DNA from 2 places in the Brevibacillus sp. NPDC058079 genome. Region 2 is predicted to be linked to the other one. Evidence: a T-box and tRNA genes for the amino acid it is inferred to sense, from the RefSeq annotation. Region 2 holds a T-box; the other holds one or more tRNA genes.
What was found. The T-box of region 2 lies ahead of serS (serine--tRNA ligase). A T-box ahead of a tRNA ligase gene usually reads a tRNA of that ligase, here a tRNA-Ser.
Positions count from the first base shown of each region.

Region 1: it encodes a tRNA-Ser, which carries the amino acid that the T-box ahead of serS (serine--tRNA ligase) is inferred to sense. The anticodon was not compared.

Region 1 covers NZ_JBHVSO010000001.1:8,840-18,887, forward strand. The annotation lists gene ACFVS2_RS00070 (aspartate aminotransferase family protein) at 1-22, shown strand, start outside; gene ACFVS2_RS00075 (3-oxoacid CoA-transferase subunit A) at 39-731, shown strand; gene ACFVS2_RS00080 (3-oxoacid CoA-transferase subunit B) at 713-1,390, shown strand; gene ACFVS2_RS00085 (peptidase) at 1,424-2,704, shown strand; gene ACFVS2_RS00090 (aldehyde dehydrogenase family protein) at 2,804-4,222, shown strand; tRNA gene ACFVS2_RS00095 (tRNA-Ser) at 4,289-4,377, shown strand; gene ACFVS2_RS00100 (acyl-CoA synthetase) at 4,534-6,099, shown strand; gene ACFVS2_RS00105 (exo-beta-N-acetylmuramidase NamZ domain-containing protein) at 6,166-8,223, opposite strand; gene ACFVS2_RS00110 (copper amine oxidase N-terminal domain-containing protein) at 8,447-9,280, shown strand; gene ACFVS2_RS00115 (sporulation protein) at 9,347-9,961, shown strand.
Region 2 covers NZ_JBHVSO010000016.1:922-10,969, reverse strand. The annotation lists gene aceA (isocitrate lyase) at 44-1,333, opposite strand; gene aceB (malate synthase A) at 1,360-2,967, opposite strand; gene serS (serine--tRNA ligase) at 3,388-4,668, opposite strand; T-box leader at 4,722-4,946, opposite strand; gene pdxT (pyridoxal 5'-phosphate synthase glutaminase subunit PdxT) at 5,078-5,653, opposite strand; gene pdxS (pyridoxal 5'-phosphate synthase lyase subunit PdxS) at 5,664-6,548, opposite strand; gene ACFVS2_RS30190 (D-alanyl-D-alanine carboxypeptidase family protein) at 6,654-7,970, opposite strand; gene guaB (IMP dehydrogenase) at 8,159-9,619, opposite strand; gene ACFVS2_RS30180 (YaaC family protein) at 9,786-10,048, shown strand, end outside.

The sequences.
Region 1 (10,048 bases), on a different contig from region 2:
AGACAAGGCACTGATCGGATAGAAAAGGAGGAACGAGGATGACAAACCGATTTGAAAAGGTCGTCTCCCTGTCCGAAGCGCTCGCCCATTTTCGCGATGGGATGACGCTGTTGGCAGGGGGCTTCGGTGGGGTAGGAAACCCGCCTACTTTGATTCAGGGGATTTTGGATAGGGGCGTGCGCGATCTGACGCTGATCAGTAACGATACGGCTTTCCCGCATATCGGAATCGGCAAGCTGGTGACCGAAAAGCGCGTCAAAAAAGTGATAGCTTCTCATATTGGCTCAAATCCGAACGCAGGGGCCCAAATGACGGCTGGAGAGCTGGAAGTAGAGTTCTGCCCGCAGGGGATACTTGCAGAGCGTGTACGGGCAGGTGGAGTCGGTCTGGGAGGCATTCTATCGGATGTCGGCATCGGGACGATCGCGGAAAAAGGGAAGCAGAAGGTCGTTCTGGACGGAAAGGAATATCTATTGGAGACACCGCTCACTGCCGAAGTGGCTATCGTACATGCGAAAAAAGCGGATCGCTTTGGCAATTTAGTGTTTGATACAAGTGCACGCAATTTCAATCCGTTAGTGGCGATGGCGGGCGACATTACTATCGTGGAAGCGGATGAGATTGTCGAGGTAGGCATGATCGACCCGGAAGAAATCGTCACCCCGGGCGTTTTCGTGAACTTTATCGTCCAAAGTGAAGGGGTGAACTGGCAATGGGCATGGGAGAAGTAAAAGAAACAGAGAGCTATCGTGAGCGTATTGCCCGCCGCGCAGCATTGGAAATAGAAGACGGCATGATTATTAATCTGGGAATCGGTATTCCAACGCTAGTTGCGGATTTTATTCCAGCTGACAAACGGGTCATGTTTCACGCGGAGAACGGCATTCTCGGTACAGGACCAAGCCCTGCGAAAGGGGAGGAGAACGCCATGCTTTGCAATGCAGGTGGTTTTCCTGTCACGCTCGCCACAGGGGCATCCTTTTTCGACAGTGCGACTGCTTTTGCCATCATCCGCCGTGGGCTATTGGACATGACGATTTTAGGGGTCCTGGAAGTAAGCCAAAATGGTGACATTGCCAACTGGATCGTTCCAGGGAAACGTGTCCCAGGCATGGGAGGAGCAATGGAGCTGGCACAAAAGGCCAAGAAGGTCATGGTTGTGACCACGCATCTGGATAAAAACGGACGTTCGAAAATCGTTCGGGAATGCTCACTGCCGTTAACCGCGACCAAAGCTGCGGATTTGATCATCACGGACATGGCAGTAATGGAGGTCATGCCAGATGGGTTGTATCTACGAGAAGTCATGTATCCATACAGTGTAGCTGATGTGATTGGAGCAACGGAAGCCGAGCTCAAGATGGACGGAGAGGTTGGCGTTTTCCGCTAAGCAAAGACAAAAACCATGGAACGGGGGAAAAACATGGCAAACTGGCAGGTGCTTATTCGGGAGCAATTGGAAAAAGATCGCGAGGCCGCTGTTCAATTGCTACAGCAATGGGTAAAAAGCCCGAGCGTACAAGGAGAAGAGCAATCCATCCAGCAAAGCATTGCTGAGCTTTTGAGGCAGATGGGTCTGGATGTTGACTTATGGGTCATGGAAGGCGAAGAGCTGGTGTCACATCCGTATTTTGTCTCCCCGCGTACGACGTTTGAAGGTAGCCCGAATGTCGTCGGTGTGTGGAAGGGGCAAGGAGATGGGCGTTCCATCATTCTAAACGGACACGTGGATGTAGTTCCCGCGGGCGATCTGGCACAGTGGAGCGATGATCCGTTTAGCGGGAAGATTGAGGACGGCAAACTTTACGGACGCGGAGCAACCGACATGAAGGGTGGAAACTTATCTTCAATATTGGCGATCCAGGTTCTACAGAAGTTGGGTGTGCAACTGAAAGGCGACGTCATTTTTCAGAGCGTCGTAGAAGAAGAAAGTGGTGGTGCAGGAACATTAGCGACGATCATTCGCGGTTACAAGGCGGATGCTGCCCTGATTCCAGAGCCGACCAATATGAAAATTTTCCCGAAGCAGCAAGGCTCCATGTGGTTCAGATTGACTGTCAAAGGGCGTTCTGCTCACGGAGGGACCCGCTACGAGGGAGTCAGCGCCATCGAAAAGAGCATGCTCGTCGTTCAAGCAATTGGCCAATTGGAAAAAGAGCGTAACGATCGACTCGACGATCCGCTCTACGCCAAGCTGCCCATTCCGATCCCGATTAATCTGGGGGTGATTGAGGGTGGCAAGTGGCCTTCGTCTGTAGCTGACCTCGTCAAGCTGGAAGGAAGGATGGGGGTTGCCCCAGGAGAGCAGATGGACGATGCCAAAGCAGAAATGGCAGCAGCACTCAAAAAGCTGGCAGAGGTCGACCCGTGGTTTGCAGAACAGCCGGTTGAGCTGGAGTGGTTCGGAGCTCGCTGGGTTCCGGGAGCAGTGGAGCTAGATCATCCGTTGATGGATATTCTGCATGCGCAGTTTGAAGCTGTGACAGGAGATCGTGCCACTGTGGAAGCATCGCCTTGGGGAACAGATGGCGGGTTGTTGACTGCTTTGGCCAATACCCCAGCGATTGTTGTTGGACCTGGAGTCACACAGGTTGCACACTACCCGAATGAATACATCGTTTTGGATGAGGTATTCCGTTGTGCTGAGATCTTTGCGCTTACGTTACTCGAATGGTGCGGTGTGGCTGAAAGTGTGAAAGAGTAAAAAGATATCCAAATATTTCAAAAACACGACAGGAAGGCGCGCGCATGAGGGAGAATGATTGGAAGGTGAACTCCAATCAATGAGAGTGGGGATATGCCGATGAAAAAAACGTGCTTTATCGGGGGAGCGTGGGTGCCAGCCACTGATCATGCACCGCTACTCTCTCCATGTACGGGTCAAGAGATTGCACAAATTTCGCAAGCAGACTCATCATTGGTTGAAAAAGCAATTGCTGCGGCCCACGAAGCGACAACCGTCATGCGACGCCTTCCTGCCTATCAACGCGCCTTCCTGCTTGAAAAAATCTCGATATTGATGAATGAACGTTTGGAGGAAGCGGCGCGGATCATCGCAATAGAAGCGGGGAAACCAATCAAAACAGCCCGCGGTGAAGTGATTCGAACCATTCAGACGTATAAGTTTGCAGCAGAGGAAGCCAAACGCCTCCACGGAGAAACCGTACCACTCGATGCAGCTATCGGGGGAGAGGGACGCTTGGCTTATACCGTGCGTGAGCCACTGGGAGTCATCGGAGCCATTACACCCTTTAATTTTCCAATGAATCTCGTCGCCCATAAGGTCGGACCTGCTCTCGCTGCTGGCAATACCGTTGTTCTCAAGCCTGCATCGCAGACACCGCTTAGCGCATTGTTTCTCGCAGAGCTCGCAGAGCAAGCTGGTGTGCCTGCTGGCGCCCTCAATGTGATCACAGGCAGTGGAGCGAGTGTTGGCGATAAAATCGTGTCTGACCCGAGAGTCAGGGCGGTGACGTTTACAGGGAGCCCAAGTGTTGGGCTGGATATACGCAATCGAGCGGGTATGAAAAGAGTCACGCTCGAGCTGGGGTCGAATTCGGCAGTGATCGTTGATCGTGATGTGCAACTGAATGAAGTGATACCCCGATGCGTTTTTGGCGCCTTCGCCTACTCTGGACAGGTATGTATCTCTGTGCAAAGAATTTATGTGGTCAAAGAGATCTATCAAGATTTCGTCCAACGTTTTGTTGAACAAACACGAGCACTTCGCGGTGGTGAATCGCTCTCTGAGGACGCGGACTATTCCGCGATGATCAATCCGCGCGAAACAGAACGTGCGATGGAGTGGATTCATGAGGCGCTCCAGCAGGGGGCACTTCTGGAGTGTGGGGGACAGATCGTGGATCGGATGCTCCAACCTACGGTGTTGACCGGTGTCCCGGCAGATGCAAAAGTATCTTGTCAGGAAGTATTCGGCCCTGTCGTTCTAATTAATCCAGTGGAGTCCGTCCGGCAAGGCATTACGTTGGTCAATGATTCTCGCTATGGATTACAGGCTGGTGTCTATACCAACAATCTGTCGTTGGCTCTGGAAGCGGCAGAAGAGCTGCGCGTGGGCGGTGTGATGGTGAATGATATTCCGACTTTTCGCGTGGACCATATGCCCTACGGTGGCGTAAAGGAAAGCGGACTTGGTCGGGAAGGGGTCAAATACGCGATAGAAGAAATGACGGAATTGAAATTCGTTGCCATCAAGCGATAAAGGAAACGAATACGGGCTCTTGCAAAAAATAGTAGAGCTGTGATATAGTATGTATTGTTGAAATACGGAGGGATACCGAAGTGGTCATAACGGGGCGGTCTTGAAAACCGTTAGAGTGCAAGCTCACGCGGGTTCGAATCCTGCTCCCTCCGCCATAAATACAAATGAACCGACTCCAGTTAAGTAGCTGGGGTCTTTTTTATGGTCGAGAGCTTTGAGAGAAGTTGATGTTTCTTTTTTGTTAAAATATCAGAAAATAAAGAAAACTATTATATAATGGAGATGAGACTATAAGTGATGGGGGAATTTGCATGCTCGAAGCGCAAAGGGTTCGTAGAAATGCACTTGGCGATATTTTGCGAAGAAGTCGTGGACGAAATCCTGATAAGCCTGCCCTGTACTTTGAGGAAGAAGTATTGACTTACACGCAGCTTGATCAGCTTGCAAATAAGACGGCTCATACGCTTCTTTCAAAAGGCTTGCAAAAAGGGGAGCGGGTGGCAGTACTGTCACGCAACTCGATGGATTTTGCGATTCTGAACTTTGGGCTAGCGAAAGCAGGAGTCATCATGGTGCCAATCAACTTCATGTTGAATAAAGAAGATGTCGCCTATATTTTGGGGCATTCGGAAGTGAGTGCGTGCTTCGTTGCTCCCGAATTCCTGCAGCTCGCTCAAGACGGACTCCAATTAACTGGAATTTCCCCCAAGCTGCTTTCCCTCATGTCCAAACCAGCAGTACAAGCAGGGGAATGGTTGCCATTTCGCACGCTGATTGAAGCGGCAGACGACCAAGAGCCTGAAGTAGACATAGCGGACGATGATGTTGTGCAAATTTTGTATACCAGCGGAACGGAATCAAAGCCAAAGGGCGTTATGCTCACTCATAAAAGCATCATCTCTGAATATGTCAGCGCGATTATCGAAGGAGGGATGACGCAGGATGATGTGGCTGTTCACGCACTTCCCTTGTTCCATAGTGCGCAGCTTCATTGCTTTTTGGGACCGTACGTGTACCTTGGTGGGAGCGGAATTATTTTGGAACAGGCAACCCCTGCGTTATTGCTGCAGACGGTAGAGGCGTATAAGGCTACCCAGTTGTTTTGCCCGCCTACCGTGTGGATTGCTTTATTGCGTTCTCCCGATTTTGCCGCTCGTAATTTGAGTTCTTTGCAAAAGTGCTACTATGGTGCAGCGATCATGCCCGTAGAAGTGTTAAAAGAGCTCGGTCAACGCCTCCCGAACGCACAGTTTTACAATTTTTACGGACAGACGGAAGTGGCGCCATTGGCAACTGTTTTACAACCGAAGGATCAGATGAGAAAAGCGGGCTCTGCAGGCAAGCCAGCATTAAATGTGGAAACGAAAATCGTCGATGATGATGGAAATGAAGTCCCTCGTGGAAGTGTTGGTGAAATAGTTCACAGGACCAGCCATGCGATGCTGGGTTATTTCCGTGATGAGGAGAAGACACAGGCTGCCTTCCAGGGAGGGTGGTTTCACAGCGGGGATTTGGGCATCATGGATGACGAAGGCTATATCACCGTGGTTGATCGGAAAAAGGATATGATTAAATCGGGGGGAGAGAACGTAGCAAGCAGAGAGGTTGAGGAGCTTATTTATCAACATCCGAAAGTGTCCGAGGTTGCAGTGATCGGAGTTCCCCATCCGTACTGGATCGAAGCAGTGACGGCTGTCGTTGTGCCAAAAGCAGGTGAGTTACTGACTGCTGACGAGATGCTTGCTTTTTGCAAAGATCGTCTTTCCTCCTTCAAAGCACCCAAATATGTAGTGATTGCTGACAATCTTCCCAGAAACCCTAGCGGCAAAATTTTGAAAAGAGAGTTGCGCCTCCGATACGAAACGCTGACGACTTAGCCAATCGCAAGGTCCAAAGCGCAGAAAAACCCGCTCTGTGATGAAGCGGGCTTTTTGCTGCTGTGATTATTTTACGTTGGAAACTGTCGGACGATCGTCTTGAATGACTTCAAAACGATAGCCTTTTTCTTTCAAGTACGAAATGATTTCGGGGAGAGCTTCAGCCGTTGGTGACTTGGTGCTGGAATCATGCATCAAGACGACGATTTCTTTTTGTGACTTTACTTGCTGCTTTATATTTGCCAGTGTTTGAGCGGCTGTGTATTTATTGCTTCTTGCATCGCCGTTTGTTACATTCCAGTCGATAAACGTATAGCCACGTTGTTTCGCCTCTGCTTTGATCGCCTGCATGACTGTCTGCTGCTTGTTATAACGTTTGGGATCTTGATATTTCAAGCTGACGGTATTCGTGCTGCCACCTGGATAGCGGAATACTGTTGGTTTTACGCCGGTTGCTTTTTCAATCATTTGACTGCCTTTTTCCACGTCTGCAAAAAAGCTCTCCATGTTTTTGTAAACAAGCTGATAGTTATGGGAATACGAATGTCCTCCCACCGCATGTCCTTCGGCTACAATCCTTTTGAGAATAGCCTCATGACCAGCTACCTCACGGCCTACAATAAAGAAGGTGGCTTTGACCTGATGCGTTTTCAGCGTATCCAAAACGCGTGGAGTTACAGAAGAAGGTCCATCGTCAAAGGTTAAATAAGCGATCTTCTCAGAAGACTTCGGAGTCTGAGGGATCGGTTTTGTAGCTGGTTCAGGCTTCTTCTTTTGATTGGTCGTTCCATTATGATTGCCAGTCTGCGGTGGAGTCGGTGTTTCTGGCTTTTCTGGCTTGGATGGTTTCGGTTGTTCTGGTTTCTTTGGTTGTTCAGTCTGTCTTGGTTGTTTTGGTTGTTTCTGTTGAAGCGGCTGCATCGGGATATACGGTTCATCGCCATAGATCAAATATTTTTGCCGCAGCTCTACAAATTTCTTAAGATCCGTTTCATAGGAAGAAACAATCTCCTGCGGGGATTTACCTTGTTCGAGAAGCAGACCGATTTTGTTGGTACCCATCACTTTGTCGAACATGGAGATTTGCATACTCGTACTTTTTGGCATAGGGAATGGCTGTAATTGCTTGGCATAAGCCAGCGCGTAAATACCTGTTTTTGCCGGGTTAAACTGATGTAGATCGTTGATTTGAAGGCGTACGCCCCCAGCAGTTCCTTTATTCTCAGGAATAAAGATGACGCCAGGTAGAAGACTTCCATTTAACAGATCGGCGTACATGTGCGAATCTAGACCCTCTGCCCCGATCCAGGTGAAATGGTCGCCTTGACGAATGGGGGTACCCTCACCCAAACCAGTTGCCATATACCCGAAAACCGAGGTCAAGTTAGGGATGTGCGGAGAACTCGGAATCCAGGCTAAACCAGTCTGTTGATAAATCATGTTGCGTGAATACCCTTGCATCGGAATGACGGTAAGATCTACACCAATGGTACGGTTGAAAAACAATGCCAGCTCTCCGATGGTCATGCCATGTGCAAGCGGGAGAGTATCCACTCCAATAAAGGAGCGGTAAGGCAGTTCAACGACAGGCCCCTCGACAATTGCTCCGCCGAGAGGATTCGGTCGATCCAGTACCATTACTTCTTTTCCTTGTTCCTTTGCAGCTATCATGGCGTATTGCAAGGTAGATATGTATGTGTAGGTTCTCGATCCGATATCCTGCAAATCGACGAGTAGAATATCAATGTCTTTCAGCATTTCTGGTGTTGGCTTGCGTGTTGAGCCAGACAAGCCGTAGACCGGTATAGCGTAGACGGGATGAACAAAGCTCGTTACTTGTTTTCCTGCGACCGTGTTTCCGTCGAGGCCATGCTCAGGTGCATACAGAGCGGTTAAATGGACGGAGCGATCACGTCGTAACATGTCGATCGTGCTAACCATTTGACTATTGAGACCTGTTTGATTCGTAATCAGCCCGACTTTTTTGCCTTCAATGAGATGGTGGAACTGATTGAACAGCACATCACTTCCCAATTGGATAGCAGTCGTATTGGCGGAGCTTCCTACTGGAGGAATTAAAGTTAAGATAAGTGCCAGGATAAGGAAAGGGAGAAATTTGTTCATCATTCATTGCCTCTTTCAAGATAAAATACTGTCGCTTCTTGTCTATTGTAACGGTTTTGGAAAGCAAGATGGTTGCATTTTTGTAACAATTTGAAATTAGGTCAAAAGGAGGAGGAAAAAGTAACGTAAAAGAGGAGAGTTACTAGGAAAGAATGATCTTTTGAAAGGGAGACTACAGGAAAATCTTGAAACAGCCTTCATCCTATAGTAGATTAAGAATCGTGTGAACCTTTTTGGAAATGGAGTGAATGTTTTGCTAAAAAAAGTAACCTCATTACTGCTAGCGATCGCCTTGGTACCGATGGCAGCATTTTCTGCAGCGGCAGCACCTGTAGCGCCTAAAGCCGTACAGAATGCTGTTAAAGTGGAGTACAATAAAAAACAAATTGCGTTTCCTGACCAAGCACCTATTATCAGCCAGGGACGTACACTGGTTCCGATTCGTCCGATTGCAGAGAGTCTTGGATTTGAAGTGAAATGGAATGAACAAACCCGGACTGTTACCATCAACAAAGGGAAAGATAACATCAGATTGGTTGTTACTCAAAAAATTGCCAACAAAAATGGACAAACCATCAACCTCGACGTACCGGCACAGATTGTGAACAAGCGTACTATAGTACCTGTTCGTTTCATCGCGGAAGCTCTGAGCTACAAGGTGGATTGGGATCCGAAGACACAAACCGTATTGATTGCGGATAATGTGAACCCTAATCAAGTCGGCCAACAGGAAAAGCCAAAGGATCCGACGAAGCCTGCAACGGATGAGAAAAAGCCTGATCAGGTAGCTTTGATTGATAAAGAAAGCATTGAAGGAAAAACTGTCAATGTCTTAACAATTGGTCTGTACGGTGTAACAGGAAAGGTTGACCCTCAAGCATCGCTCGTAGTTGTTATGGAAGATCAGACGTATGAAGTTGACGTAAATTCAGATGGAACTTTTAATTTTGAAATGCACACGAATGACGGTATCCGTACTTTTACGCTAAAAGCAGAAAAAGCTGGTAAACAAGACGTATACGAAGGCGAATTTATTTCCAATGATTTAGGGGTTTAAAGTCTGAGTAAGAACGCCTCCTGCACATCACACTAAGTGCAAGGAGGTGTTTTTGTTGTGAGACGAATGAGTGGGGGTATCATTGCTGTGCTCCTGTTTGCTGGCTTGGTGACAGGGTGTTCGCCTAACAAAGAACAGGGCACCGAGGATCAGAACGGAAATAAGGCCAAATTTGAATCTCTCGGGATTAACATCCAGAACGATAACGTCGCTAGAGACAAAGGACCGGCAGCCATGATTAGCCAAAAGATGGTTCATCAGAGAGAGCCGCAGCTAGTGACTCACTTGGAAGGGCATGCGGAAAAGCTGCCCGGTGTAACCGATATCAAGGTGTTAGCGTACAAGGATAACTTGATTGTTGGTGTGCTGCCAGTCGATACACCGAAGCCTGACGAAGTCAATCCGCGGACGTCGATCCCGTATACGCCTGGGAAAATTGTGCGAGTCGATAATGGACATCCAGATTCGCTGCATAAACGTGTTGTGGATCGGATGAGATCACGCTTGCAGGCAGAAACTCGCTTCAACATCTTGTACGTGTCTACCAATCGCGCAGTTTATGACCGAATCGCAAATTTGCATTCACGAATTACGAACGGAGAGCACATCAGAGACGAAGAATTCCAAGTCCTGTTAAATGATATTGGACATACTGTTACTGGATATAACTTAGTGGATTGAATGAGCACCACCTGGACTCCCGGGTGGGCTTTTTGTCGGTTAAGGGCCAAATGGCAGGAGAATAGTTAGAAATGGGGAAATAGTCAA
Region 2 (10,048 bases):
CCTCTGAATACCAGAGAACCACCTAGTCCTTCGTTTTTCCTCTTTAATTGTGTGCAAATTGCTCCTCTTCCGTCGACCCGCTGAGTGCAGTCGTAGAGGAATTGCCGCCAGAGATAACTTGCGCAATCTCATCGAAATACCCGGTACCGACTTCGCGTTGATGACGAGTGGCCGTATAGCCATGTACTTCGCTGGCAAACTCATCCTGCTGCAATTCAGAGTAGGCAGCCATTCCGCGGTCACGATAGCCGCGTGCCAGTTCAAACATGCTGTAATTCAGGGAGTGGAAGCCAGCGAGTGTGACAAATTGGAACTTGTAGCCCATCTCGCCGATCTCTTCCTGGAAGCGAGCGATGGTCTGTTCATCCAGCTTCTTTTTCCAGTTGAAAGAAGGAGAGCAATTGTAGGCTAGCAGCTTGCCCGGGTATTTGGCATGAATCGCTTCTGCAAAACGGCGTGCTTCCTCCAAATTCGGCTCTGAAGTCTCGCACCAGATCAAATCTGCATAGGGAGCATACGCCAGTCCGCGGGCAATCGCTGCATCCAATCCGCCGCGTAGACGGAAGAACCCTTCTGCTGTTCGTTCACCCGATAGGAATGGTTTATCCTGCTCGTCGATGTCGCTGGTGATCAGGAAAGCGCCATTGGCATCGGTACGTGCCACGATAATTGTCGGGACTCCCATCACATCTGCCGCAAATCGGGCGGAAATCAGATTACGTACAGCCGCCTGCGTCGGAATGAGTACCTTTCCGCCCATATGGCCGCATTTTTTCTCGGAAGCCAGCTGGTCTTCAAAATGCACGCCTGCTGCACCCGCTTCAATCATACCCTTCATCAATTCGAAGACGTTCAGTGGCCCACCAAAGCCCGCTTCTGCGTCCGCTACGATCGGAGCAAACCAATTCGTCTCTGTACCGCCCTCTGATTGATCGATCTGATCAGCCCGTTGCAGTGCCTGATTAATTCTTCTTACGACTTGGGGAACACTGTTTGCCGGGTAGAGGCTTTGATCAGGATACATCTGACCAGACAGATTGGCATCGGCCGCTACCTGCCAGCCACTCAAATAAATCGCTTTTAATCCTGCCTTTACCTGCTGAATCGCTTGATTCCCGGTCAAAGCCCCCAACGCTTTAATATGGTGCTCGGTATGCAAGAGGTTCCACAGACGCTCTGCTCCGAGATGAGCCAGCGTATGCTCGATTTGTACGGAACCGCGCAGACGAACGACATCTTCTGCCGTATACGGGCGTGTAATTCCTTGAAAACGCTCGCCTTGCCAGCTTTGCTCCACCTGTTGAATCGCTTCTTGCTTGTTTACTTTCGTCATTTTCATTTCCCCCACTCTTTATATTTTTACAAATAGCGATAACCCGGTACTGTTAGGAAGTCTTCAAAATCTTCTGTCGTTACCAATTGCAAGAATAGATCACCAGCAATCGGATACTTGCTGTTGTCATACCTCTCTTGGCCAATTGCTTGCTTTATCGCTTGCAGCTCCTCACTCAGCCACTGCTTTACCAAGCCTTCCGTCACCTTTTTACCATCCTGCAAGACTCCGTGACGGTGACGCATCCATTGCCAGACTTGTGCCCGCGAAATTTCTGCTGTAGCTGCATCCTCCATCAGATTGTTGATCGGCACGGCCCCAGAGCCTCGCAACCATGCCTCGATGTACTGCAAGCCTACGCTAATATTCGTACGGACACCCGCTTCTGTAATCGTGCCCTCTGGGACTGCCAGAAGATGCTTAGCAGATACGTCTACGTCTTCACGTTTGTACCAAATTTGGTTCGGCTCTCTCATCAAGCGATCGAACACTTCCATGGCTACTGGCACTAGCCCAGGGTGAGCAACCCAAGTCCCATCATGTCCATCGTACGCTTCCCGCTCTTTGTCAGCGCGTACTTTGGCGATGGCTTCTGCATTTTGTACCGGGTCATTTTTCACCGGAATTTGTGCAGCCATTCCCCCAATGCAAGGCGCCATCCGTTTATGGCAAGTCTTCACGGCCAGCGTGGTGTATGCTTTCATGAACGGAACTGTCATGGTTACTTGCGCACGATCCGGTGTAATGACATCAGGCTGATTCCGCAGCTTTTTGATATAGCTGAAAATGTAATCCCAACGTCCGCAATTCAGCCCTGCACTATGCTCACGCAGCTCGTACAGAATCTCATCCATCTCAAAAGCTGCGAGGATCGTTTCGATCAATACTGTCGCGCGAATTGTGCCGCGTGGAATATTTAATTCATCCTGCGCGAAAAGGAAGACGTCGTTCCAAAGGCGGGCCTCCAAATGGCTCTCCAGTTTCGGTAAGTAGAAATACGGTGCTGTCTGATTCGCGATAAGAGCATCTACGTTGTGGTAAAAGTAAAGTCCGAAGTCAAGCAGACTGCCGGAGATCGGTTTTTGATCGAGGAGGATGTGTTTTTCTTCAAGATGCCAGCCACGAGGACGCACGATCAAAACCGCCGTCTTTTCTTTGAGGGCGTATGATTTGCCTTCCGGACTGATGTAAGAGATATTGCGGCGTACCGCATCCTTCATGTTGATTTGGCCTTGGATGGTGTTCTCCCAGGTCGGTGAGTTCGCGTCCTCAAAATCAGCCATGAAAAGCCGAGCACCCGAGTTCAGTGCATTGATGACCATTTTCCGATCACCCGAAGGTCCCGTAATCTCCACCCGTCTGTCCTGTAAATCTTTGGGCAATGAAGCAACAGTCCAATCTCCTTTACGAATGTCCGCTGTTTCCTGTAGAAAATCGGGCAGTTGACCTGCATCGATCTGCAATTGACGATCCACGCGTTTAGCCAACAATTGTTGTCGTCTGTCGCCGAACCTTTGCTCCAGCTTCATCACGAATTGAATCGCTTCTGGTGTCAGGATATCTTGATAACCGGGGTGCATCTCACCTGAAATCTGCACCTCCAGCGGATATGGATTCGTTGGTACGGTAGTCAAAACAGCTCCTCCTCCCTCACTTCGAAGTTATTATGATACAGATCGACAAAATGTTTTTTATTATATAACAGCAGGAGCAAAAAAAATGTCCTTACTCCTGATACCCACTGCCACTGCAATGGCTGCAGCATACATGACCATCCCCCAAGCAATTGTGGCAAGCCGCTCCGTTGGCATCATGACCAACGCCTCCACATCTTGGGCAATTTTGTTCTCCGTTTCCTTCACACCGATAGCAGTCCATTCTCCATTCCTCCGTTTCTGTATTAAAACAATATTCTTAAAATTTGTTTTTATTATATAACAGAGAATAGTACAGTGCAACACATTTTTTGAAAAAATCCATCTGTATTAGTACACAATATAAAACAGCCCTTGACCCGCTATGGATCAAGAGCTGCTTTCTAAATCTCTCGCTTATTACTTCTGTGCAATCTTTTCTACTCCGCCCATGTACGGACGAAGAACTTCTGGAATCACGATTGCTCCGTCTGCATCTTGGTAGTTTTCCAAGATAGCTGCTACTGTACGTCCAATCGCCAAACCAGAACCATTCAATGTATGCACAAATTCTGGCTTCGATTTCGTATCACGACGGAAACGGATATTGGCACGGCGCGCCTGGAAATCTTCAAAGTTCGAGCAAGACGAGATTTCACGGTATGTGCCGCCGCTTGGAATCCAAACTTCCAGGTCGAATTTCTTCGCAGCCGTAAATCCTAGATCGCCGGTGCACATGCTCAGGACACGGTATGGCAGTCCAAGCAGTTGAAGCACCTTCTCAGCGTTTTTCACCAGTTTATCGAGTTCGTCATAAGACTCTTCTGGTTTCACGAATTTCACCAGCTCAACTTTGTTGAATTGATGCTGACGAATCAACCCACGCGTATCACGGCCAGCAGAACCCGCTTCCGAACGGAAGCATGCGCTGAAAGCAGTGTAGTAGCGAGGGAGATCCGCTCCATCCATGATTTCATCACGATGCATATTGGTGACTGGCACCTCTGCAGTTGGAATCAGGAAGTAATCTGGTCCCTCGATTTTGAATGCATCCTCTTCGAACTTAGGCAATTGACCTGTTCCCGTCATACTCGTACGGTTGACGATATATGGCGGGATCACTTCTTCATAGCCATGTTCATTCGAGTGCAGATCCATCATGAAGTTCATCAGTGCGCGCTCCAGACGTGCGCCCAAGCCTTTATAGAAAACAAAACGGCTTCCTGTTACTTTTCCCGCCGTTTCAAAATCGAGAATGCCTGCTTGGCTAGCCAGCTCCCAGTGTGGCTTAATCTCGAAGTCAAATGCACGTGGCTCACCCCATGTCCAGGCAATCACGTTATCGTCTTCTGTCGTACCGATCGGCGTGCTTTCGTGCGGCAGGTTCGGGAGGCTCAGCAAAATGAACTCCAGCTGCTCATCCAGTTGGCGCAGCTCTTCATCCAAAGCCTTGATGCGCTCATTTACTTCTTTCATTTCAGCGATCAGATGGTCTGCATTTTCCTTATTGCGTTTCATCACCGCTACTTGCTCGGATACCGTGTTACGCTTATTTTTCAGCGCTTCTGCTTCTTGGATGATTTGGCGACGTTTTTCATCTACTTCCACGAATTGATCCAACGCAGAAATATCTTCATTGCGGTGAGCCAAACGGCGTTTTACTTCTTCCAAATCCTGGCGTAATACTTTTACGTCCAACATGTGTGAATCCCTCCGAATCGTATTAAAAAAAAACAAAAAACACCCGTCCCCTGTTAAGGGACGAGTGTTGTATACCCGCGTTGCCACCCTCGTTGACATATGCAGCAATCCTCATGCATATGCCCACTCTTCCGTCATAACGGGACGGTTCCGGGCAAAGTTGTTGTTCCTTTGCCACTCCGAGATGGATTCCTTCACATAACCGGATCGGTTCGCACCTACCACCGACTCTCTAGGCCTGGCTCTTGTGAAGTACTTGTTCTCATCATCGCATTCTCATTCATGAATACTATTATTGTTAACTGTACTACAGGATCTATACGTATGTAAAGAGTAGCCCGCCTCGATCTCTTCAGAAAAAAAGAAGATCGGCGCCTTTTTACGGCCGATCTTCCGGTATGACAGCTAGTTAGCTTCTGTATTCCTTGACCATGTCGAGGAAATATTTATGCAGTCTTGTATCTTCGGTCAATTCTGGGTGAAAGGCTGCTGCCAAATAGTGACCGTTTCGGGCGACAACAATCTTGTCTTCGTGCTTGGCCAAGACTTGACCGTTCTCTCCCACTTCCATGATATACGGTGCTCTGATGAACACTGCCGGGTAATCTGCCGCCACACCCGCAACAGGCATCAAGGCTTCAAAGCTCTCCTTTTGGCGACCAAAAGCATTCCGCTCGACTTTGATCTCCATCAACCCTAAATGGCAATCGTCTTGTCCTTGAATCTGTTTTGCCAGTAGAATCGCTCCTGCGCAAGTTCCGAAGATCGGCTTGTTCGCCTTACCAAACTCTTGAACCGCCTCCATGAATCCGTACTTGTGCATCAGCTTGCTAATCGTGGTGCTTTCTCCGCCGGGAATGACCAGCCCGTCGAGCTCATCCAGTTCTGCTACTTTTTTGACCGGGACAGCTGTGGCACCAACCTCTTCTAGCATTCTCACATGTTCTGCTACAGCTCCTTGTAGAGCGAGTACGCCGATTTTCATGCTACTCACCTTACCAGCCGCGCTCTTGCATGCGATCAGCTTCACGAATCTTGGAGATTTCGATTCCTGGCATTGCCGTCCCCAAGCCTTTGGATACGCGAGCAATCAGTTCGTAATCCGTGTAGTGGGTGGTCGCTTCCACAATCGCGCGAGCAAACTTCTCTGGATTCTCTGATTTAAAGATACCAGAGCCTACAAACACGCCATCGGAGCCCAATTGCATCATCAGGGCAGCATCTGCTGGAGTTGCTACTCCACCTGCTGCGAAGTTTACGACTGGCAGCTTACCTGTTTTGTGTACCTCTTCAAGCAGTTCGTATGGGGCACCCAGGTTTTTGGCTTCCGCCATCAGTTCATCGTAGGACATGGCTTGCACTTTGCGGATTTGGGACATCATCGTGCGCATATGACGAACAGCCTCTACAATGTTTCCGGTTCCTGGCTCACCTTTTGTGCGGATCATGGATGCACCTTCTCCGATACGGCGGAGAGCTTCACCCAGATCACGGGCGCCACATACAAACGGTACAGTGAACTCTTTTTTATTGATATGGTACAAGTCATCTGCTGGAGTGAGTACTTCACTCTCATCGAGATAATCTACACCCAGAGACTCGAGAACACGCGCTTCAACAAAATGACCGATACGAGCCTTCGCCATAACAGGGATCGAAACAGCATTCAGTACTTCCTCTACAATGCTAAGGTCCGCCATACGCGCAACTCCACCAGCTGCACGAATGTCAGACGGTACACGCTCCAAAGCCATTACAGCAACAGCACCCGCTGCTTCTGCAATTTTCGCTTGTTCAGCATTTACGACGTCCATAATAACGCCGCCTTTTTGCATTTCAGCCATACCTCTTTTTACGCGGGATGTTCCTACTTGTACCATGTCATTACCCCCTACATCATGAGTCAGAACCGAAACTGTTATGTGGTGTTATGGTTCTTGTTACCGTCATTGTAAACGATAGATGTAGGGGAAAACAACAGTTATTTAATTTCCTGTCCCACTGCTAAACAAATTGCTGAAAAACTCTATGATGCTGCGGAAGAACAGACGAATCCAGCTGGCTTCCTCTACTGCCTGTCCTGCTACTACATCAACACCTGCTTTTGTCGCGTCTTCAGGCTGCAAATAATCCGTATCCTTCATGCCTTCTTCTTTCAATACGATCTTACCGACAACCTGTCCTTGCGTAATTGGCGCGGTCAGCTCCTGGAAGGTAACAGTTGGTGTGAATTTTGCTTCTGTACCGATCTTTGTAATCATATTTACTTCGCTACCTGTAACGGCTGGAACTGTTACCTCTACACCGTTTTTCACAGGGGCTATTTCAAACCCTTTAACTGGTACATTCTTGTCCATTTGTTTCGTCAGTTTGTAATTGTTAAAACCGTAGTCAAACAGTTTTCTGGTCTCCGCGAAACGCTTTGTATTGCTATCTGTATTCATTACTACACTAATCAAACGCATGTTGTCACGAACAGCCGTCCCTGTAAAGCAATAGCCCGCTGCAAGTGTATGCCCTGTTTTCAATCCATCTACGCCCGGATAGTAGCTAATCAGACCAGGCAGCATCCAGTTGAAGCTTTTCTTGCTCCACTCTTGTGGGGTACCTGTTCGGAATGTGAAGTTTGTTTTTTTGGAAACTTCCAATGCCTCAGGGAAATCACGGATCAGAGCACGTGCGAGGATAGCCGAATCGCGTGCCGACATCAGATTTTCTGGTTGATCGGTTTTCACTGAATACGGGCCCAACTCATTAGCTGGCAAACCTGTAGAAGTAACAAACATCGTATTTTTCATACCAAGCTCTACTGCTTTTTTGTTCATCATTTCAACAAAGGCAGCTTCACTGCCTGCGACCTTCTCAGCCAAAAGTACGGTTGCGTCGTTAGCAGAAACGACTGTCATCGCTTCCGACAATTGTTTAACTGTAAATGATTCACCTAAATTCAGGTACACACCAGACGAATCTGAAATTTTCGCGATATAAAAAGCATACTCACTTACCGGGACAACATCATCCCAGTTAATTTTCTTTTGTTTAACGGCTTCCTGAACCAGGTATTCAGACATGATTTTACTCATGCTAGCTACCGGAAGTGCTACGTCAGGATCTTTACTATAGAGAACCCTTCCCGTCGATGCCTCAACAAGAATGGCAGACTTCGCTTCCAGTTGTAAATTCGCTTGAGATGCTACAGGGGCAGCTTCCACCTTTGAAACCATTCCTCCCATTGCTGTAGCAAAAACAGCGACCGAAAGGAACAGACCTGTCAATCGCTTTGTCCATGTCTTTCGCTTCATGTAATCTCTCACTCTCCTATTTCTGTCGATTTTATTTTTTCATGAAACAAGCACACAATTGTAAGTGTACCATAGGTTGCAGGGTGGCTTGAAGCGAGATTCCTCCTATTTCCACAAGTTAGTAGCTAGTAAAAATCCCCTCTCTTATTAAAAGAAAGGGGACCTGGGTCTTCCGTACTATTTTTCGCTTAGGAAATCGAGTAGTTAGGTGATTCTTTTGTAATTTGTACATCGTGTGGGTGGCTCTCACGCAAGCCAGCACCGGTAATGCGGACGAACTGGGAGTTTTGAATCAAATCTTCGATGGTCTTCGCTCCGCAGTATCCCATACCTGCACGCAGTCCACCAATCAACTGATACGTGACATCCGCCAATGGGCCTTTGTAAGGAACACGGCCTTCGATCCCTTCCGGAACGAGCTTTTGTGCGTTCTCTTGGAAGTAACGGTCCTTACTGCCGGCTTTCATCGCGCCAATCGATCCCATTCCGCGATATACCTTGAAACGACGACCTTGGAAAATCTCGAATTCGCCCGGGCTTTCTTCTGTACCGGCGAACAGACTGCCGATCATGATCACAGAAGCACCTGCACCAATTGCTTTTGGCAAATCACCGGAGTATTTAATGCCGCCGTCGGCAATAATTGGAATATTGTACTCTCGCGCTACTTGTGCACAATCGTGGATCGCTGTAATTTGAGGAACACCGATACCTGCTACGACACGCGTTGTACAAATGGAACCAGGACCGATACCAACCTTCACCACAGATGCCCCAGCTTCGATCAGATCGCGTGTAGCTTGTCCAGTTGCAACGTTTCCTGCGACGATTGTGAGCGTTGGGTATTCTTTGCGAACTGCTTTTACCGTTTCAAGTACGCCTTTGGAATGCCCATGAGCGGTATCGATCACCAATACGTCCACGCCAGCTTGTACCAGTGCAGCTGTGCGCTCAAACGTGTCAGCAGATACCCCAACAGCAGCACCACACAGCAAGCGGCCTTGTTTATCTTTTGCTGCATGCGGGTATTGGATGGCCTTTTCAATATCTTTAATCGTAATGAGTCCACGCAGAGTGTTGTTCTCATCCACCAACGGGAGCTTTTCGATCTTATGTTGTTGCAAAATCAATTCTGCCTGTTGCAATGTGGTACCGACAGGAGCCGTCACCAGGTTTTCCTTGGTCATAACCTCTTTGATCTTGATGGAGAAGTCATGTACAAAGCGCAGATCGCGGTTGGTGAGAATTCCGATCAGCTTTTGATTGTCATCGACAATCGGAACACCGGAGATACGATATTTACCCATGAGAGCATTCGCTTCTTCGACGGTATGCTCTTGGGACAAAGAGAATGGATTAGTAATAACGCCACTTTCAGAGCGTTTTACACGATCTACTTCGCTTGCTTGTTGCTCGATGGACATGTTTTTATGGACAATCCCGATACCACCTTGGCGAGCCATGGCGATTGCAAGTCCAGACTCCGTTACGGTGTCCATACCTGCACTGATCAGAGGAATATTCAGCTTCACATTCTCACTCAATTGTACTCGTAGATCAACATCCCTTGGCAAAACTTCAGATTTTGCTGGAATGAGCAATACATCGTCAAACGTTAAGCCCTCTTTAACAAATTTGTCTTCCCGCACAGTTGAAAGCTCCTCTCGGCGAATGGTTTAAGACAGTTTAACAAACGGCTTAATTTACTGTCAAGAAATGAGTATATCGTTCGGTTATAGATTCAATTAGACAGATAAATCAAAAAAAAATTAGGGAAACTTAACCATATTACGAAAATTGGTAAAGGTGGGTAACATGGATAACGCTTGGAAAACATTACGCTATTTTGAGACAGAACCAACTGCACGTAAATATTTGGCTGCCTGCTATCACGACATGGGTGTTGAGCATGCGGAGCGACTAGCTTTTCAACAAAGCTCGCGTTTCCTGTTTCTATGGAGACAAGCCAGACATTTTTATTCCACTTCCGCTGTTGCCGACTTGTCCATCCAGCCATTGCTGCTGTTTTATGGCTGCTCTCACTTGTTGAAGGCGATGTTATTGACTCGTGATCCGTA